DNA from 2 places in the Variovorax sp. Soil_C_33 genome. Region 1 is predicted to be linked to the other one. Evidence: predicted binding sites of a transcription regulator. Region 1 holds the regulator's gene; the other holds the start of a gene.

Region 1 (2,455 bases):
GCATAGCCGGCCATCCGGCCCGCGTGGAAGACCACGGATACGGAAGGATCTCGCGCATCGGTCGCCAGCATCGCGGCGCCGCTCGCGGGCGCGCGAACGATGCGGATCACCCCGGAGCAGGCGGCACCGCACATCGCGACGCAGTGGGGTCCGCCGATCAATCCCATCAGGAGCGCAGTGCTGGCAAGTGCGGTCTGCATGGTCAGACGAAGTGGTCCATGCCGATGTAGACACAACCAGCCGCCGTGAGAGCGGCGATCGAGCGCGACAGCATCTCGACCTTGGCTTTGGCGTCGGCAGACGGCAGAACGAGCGATGAGTCGGCGGGGGCGACGGCAGGAGAGTTCATTTGCGGCGGTCAGTCTGCGGGCGGTGACCCACTATGCGGCCAGGTCGACCCGCCATCCTTGATGTGCGTCAAGCCCGCACGGTGCACCGCACCACAGAATGGCCACAAACCCCGACACCATCATGAAAGCCGAACACATCAAGGTCGCCTGCTCCAGCTGCACCCTGCGCGAACTGTGCATGCCTGCGGGCCTGGAGCCGGGCGAGCTGAAACGCATCGACGAGATCGTGGCCACGAGGCGCAAGGTCAGGCGCCGCGAGACGCTCTTTCGCAACGGCGAGCCCTTCACCTCCCTCTACGCGATCCGCACGGGCGTCTTCAAGACCCGCGTGGCGACCGAGGACGGGCGCGACCAGGTCACCGGTTTCCAGATGGCCGGCGAAATCATCGGCCTGGACGGCATCGTCAACAACCAGCACACCTGCGACGCGGTGGCGCTCGAGGATGCCGAGGTCTGCGTGATGCCCTTTCACCGTATCGAGGAACTCTCGCGCGAGGTCGCTGCGCTGCAGCGCCACGTGCATCAGATCATGAGTCGCGAGATCGTGCGCGAGCACGGCGTGATGCTGCTGCTGGGGAGCATGCGGGCCGAGGAGCGCCTCGCGGCCTTTCTGCTCAACCTCGTGCAGCGCCTGCATGCGCGCGGCTTCTCGCGCTCCGAGTTCGTGCTGCGCATGACGCGCGAGGAGATCGGAAGCTACCTCGGGCTCACCCTCGAAACGGTGAGCCGGACGCTCTCCAAGTTCATGGAGGATGGCATCGTCGAGGTGGAGAAGCGCAACCTTCGCATCGTCGACGCCGAGGCGCTGCGGCGCATCGTCAATCCTCCGGGTTGTTGATCTCGGAGGCTGGCCTGGTCAGAAGCAGCGTCAACGCGCTCGACCCTGTTGCCAGCACCCAGAAGGCGAAGAAGCCGGCCGCGTAGACCGCATGGCGCGACAGGCCGACGGCCTCGCCGCGCCAGTGAAGGTCGCCCGGATCGACCAGCGCGAACACCAGCAGTTCGGCCACGCTCGCCAGCAAGAAGGCGGGCCAGAGAATCGACATCCAGTCGCGCGTCTTCATGGCCGTCAGCGCTTGGGTGCGGGCAGGTCGGCGTCAGGCGTCGCCGCGTGGTTGCGCCCCGCCAGAGCGGGCATAAGCTTCTTCTCGACCGGTGGCTTGTTGATCTCGATGCCTTTTCGGTAGTAGTCCGGCGCCACCACCGGATCGGGCGTGCGCAGGGCGAGCCAGAGCGTCACGAAGCTGGCGACGACGACCAGGGCGGGCCCGGCCATCACCATCCACAGCAGCGGGAACTGCCACCAGGGGTCGCTCTTCGGGGAAGTCATCACGTGATCGTTCATCTCGTTTCCTTTCAGCGAACTCAACGAGGCACCAGGAAGGTCGCCTTCTCCGACACCTGCGCGCTGCCGTCGGCCGAGCGCACGTCGAAGTGCACGACGTGGGAACCCGCGGTGGCACTGCCATAGGGAAGCTGCAGGCGCACCGCGACCCAACGCGATTGCGCCGAACCGACCTCGACCGGTTCAGGCGGCGACACGCTCAAGCCCTGCAGTCCCGTAGCTTCGATGCGGTAGCGCTGCACCTGCTCGGTCGCGTTCATGATCTGCAGCCGATAGACGTTCTCGAGTTGGCCGCCCTCGACGATGCGCGCGAGCGAGGCCCGGTCGCGCACCACGTCGACCTTCAGCGGCATGCGCACGACCAGGCTCGCCAGCACGCCCATCGTCAGCGCAGCGAGCAAGCCCGTGTAGATCAGCACCCGTGGGCGCAGCACGCGGCGCAGCACCTGCCTGGGCGTCCAATGGCCGGCCATGCCGTTCTGTGTCGCGTAGCGGATCAGACCTCGCGGCGAGGCCATCTTGTCCATTACCGTGTTGCAGGCGTCCACACAGAGGCCGCAGCCGATGCACTCGTACTGAAGCCCCTTTCGGATATCGATGCCGGTCGGGCAGACCTGCACGCACAACGAACAATCGATGCAGTCACCAAGCCCCTGAGCCCGGGCGTTGCTGCTCTTGGAACGCACCCCACGGGGTTCGCCACGCTCGCTGTCGTAGCTCACGATCAGCGTGTCGCGATCGAACATGGCGCTCTGGAAGC
Region 2 (2,455 bases), on a different contig from region 1:
AGCAGATCCGCCTGCTGGCGAGCCGCCCGGAATTTGCCGAGACGCCCGAGTCGCGCGCCATGCTCGCCAACATGGCGCTGGAAGCGCGCGTGCGGGCCGCGTTGAAGGAGCATGCGGCGACGCGTGACATCAACATCACGATCAACGCCAGGCAAGGCCAGGTCGCGCTGCGCGGGATCGTGCTCGACAACGAGGAACGGGCGCAGACCGAAAGCGTCGCTGCCGCGGTGGCCGGCGTGCACAGCGTGGACAACCAGCTGAGGCTGATGACCAGCTCGCGGCTGTTCGCCTCGTCCAAGCAGACCTAGATCTTTCCGCGCTTCTTCAGCCGGCTCAGGGTTTCCGCGGAGAGATTGAGATAGGAGGCCAGTTCCTTGCTCGGAATGCGATCCACCAGTTCCGGATGCTTGCGCATGAAGCGGTGCACGCGGCCGGGCGCGTCGAGCAGGTGCAGCGTGATCGTGTGCGCCATGATCTCGCTCATCCCGCGCATGACGCTGAACTCGAACAGCTCCTTGGCGTCGGCATGACCTTTCAGGAACGCGATCCATTCCTTCAGCGGCAAGCTGGCCACGCGCGCCTTGGTCACGCACACGATGCCGTAGGGCGTGGGCGTGCCCAGCCGCAGCGCGGCGTAGCTGGTCTCCATGTCGTTCTCGTCGGCGAAGCGCAGGATCATTTCCTTGCCCTCCGGATTGCTCACCACCCGCTTGAGGATGCCGTCGAGGATGAAGTACTGCTCCATCTCGCGCACGCCCTGGTGCAGCAGGAAGTCGCCCTTGTTGCCGTCGACGATGGCGAGATGGGTTTCCAGTTCGGCGCGGTCGCTCTCGCTCAGGTCCTTGAGAAGGATGTTTTGCCGGAGCTGCGCTCGGATGATGTTTTTCTCCGGGTGGTTTTCCAACAACGTCATGGTTCCCGTCTTGCTCGATTTCGCAACAACCGCCGGTTCACGGCACGGCGCCCGTTTTCCGGAAAGTTGACCGAGGTCAACAGCTGAAAGCCTGGGCCCGAATCATAGTCGTGGCTCGGCCCCCGGCCATTTACCCAAAGCAAAAGGAGAGACATGTCTTCAGTTAGCACAGCCCAGCAGGGAGCCACCACAGCCGACGACCTGGTCGCGCGTGCCCTCAAGAACATGACCGATGACGCGCCGGCCCGCGAAACGACCGATGGCTTCCACCTGGTGATCGACGCCCTGAAGCTGAACGACATCGACACCATCTTCGGCCTGCCCGGCATCCCGATCACCGACCTCACGCGCATGGCGCAGGCCGAAGGCATGCGCGTCATCTCGTTCCGCCACGAGCAGCACGCCGGCAACGCGGCCGCGGCCGCCGGTTTCCTCACGCAAAAGCCCGGCATCTGCCTGACGGTGTCGGCGCCGGGCTTCCTCAACGGCCTGACCGCGCTGGCCAACGCCACCACCAACTGCTTCCCGATGATCCTGATCAGCGGCTCGAGCGAGCGCGAGATCGTCGACCTGCAGCAGGGCGACTACGAGGAGATGGACCAGCTCGCGATCGCCAAGCCGCTGTGCAAGGCGGCCTTCCGCGTGCTCCATGCCGAGGACATCGGCGTGGGCATCGCGCGGGCGATCCGCTCGGCCCTGTCGGGCCGTCCGGGCGGTGTGTACCTCGACCTGCCGGCCAAGCTGTTCGCGCAGACCATGGACGCGGCCGCGGGCAAGAGATCGCTGATCAAGGTGATCGACCCGGCGCCGCGCCAGATCCCGGCACCCGACGCGGTCAAGCGCGCGCTCGACCTGCTCAAGAGCGCCAAGAAGCCGCTGATCCTGCTGGGCAAGGGCGCGGCCTATGCGCAGGCCGACGCCGACATCCGCGCGCTGGTCGAGAAGACCGGCATCCCCTATCTGCCGATGTCGATGGCCAAGGGCCTGCTGCCCGACACCCATGCGCAGTCGGCCGCGGCCGCGCGTTCGTATGTGCTGCAGGAAGCCGACGTCGTGATGCTGGTCGGCGCCCGCCTCAACTGGCTGCTGTCGCACGGCAAGGGCAAGACCTGGGCCCAGGAGAAGGGCGCCAAGCAGTTCATCCAGATCGACATCGCGCCGACCGAGATCGACAGCAACGTCGCGATCGCCGCGCCGGTGATCGGCGACATCGGCTCCTGCGTGGCGGCGCTCCTGGCCGGCGTCGACGGCAAGTGGGCCAAGCCGCCGGCCGACTGGACCGGCGCCATCGCCGAGCGCAAGGACAAGAACCTGTCGAAGATGGCCGCCACGCTGGCCGACCGGCCTTCGCCGATGAACTTCCACAGCGCGCTCAGCGTGATCCGCGACCAGGTGAAGGCGCGCCCCGATGCCATCGTGGTGAACGAAGGCGCCAACACGCTCGATTTCGCGCGCAGCATCGTCGACATGTACGAGCCGCGCAAGCGCCTCGACGTCGGCACCTGGGGGATCATGGGCATCGGCATGGGCTTCGCCGTCGCC

What was found. Region 1 encodes FNR, which switches genes on or off when oxygen is low (the NO sensors DNR and NnrR bind a similar motif). Its sites were predicted from a motif close to TTGATNNNNATCAA; they were not measured.
Region 2: a site for FNR is predicted at 980-993, ahead of oxc (oxalyl-CoA decarboxylase). Genes of this name have one in related genera too.

Annotation. Positions count from the first base shown of each region.
Region 1 covers NZ_JBDGJK010000015.1:34,790-37,244, forward strand. The annotation lists gene AC3A6B_RS21690 (sulfite exporter TauE/SafE family protein) at 1-200, opposite strand, end outside; gene AC3A6B_RS21695 (hypothetical protein) at 203-349, opposite strand; gene fnr (fumarate/nitrate reduction transcriptional regulator Fnr) at 472-1,188, shown strand; gene AC3A6B_RS21705 (hypothetical protein) at 1,169-1,414, opposite strand; gene AC3A6B_RS21710 (FixH family protein) at 1,420-1,695, opposite strand; gene ccoG (cytochrome c oxidase accessory protein CcoG) at 1,716-2,455, opposite strand, start outside.
Region 2 covers NZ_JBDGJK010000002.1:196,419-198,873, forward strand. The annotation lists gene AC3A6B_RS03850 (cytidylate kinase family protein) at 1-308, shown strand, start outside; gene AC3A6B_RS03855 (Crp/Fnr family transcriptional regulator) at 305-913, opposite strand; gene oxc (oxalyl-CoA decarboxylase) at 1,067-2,455, shown strand, end outside.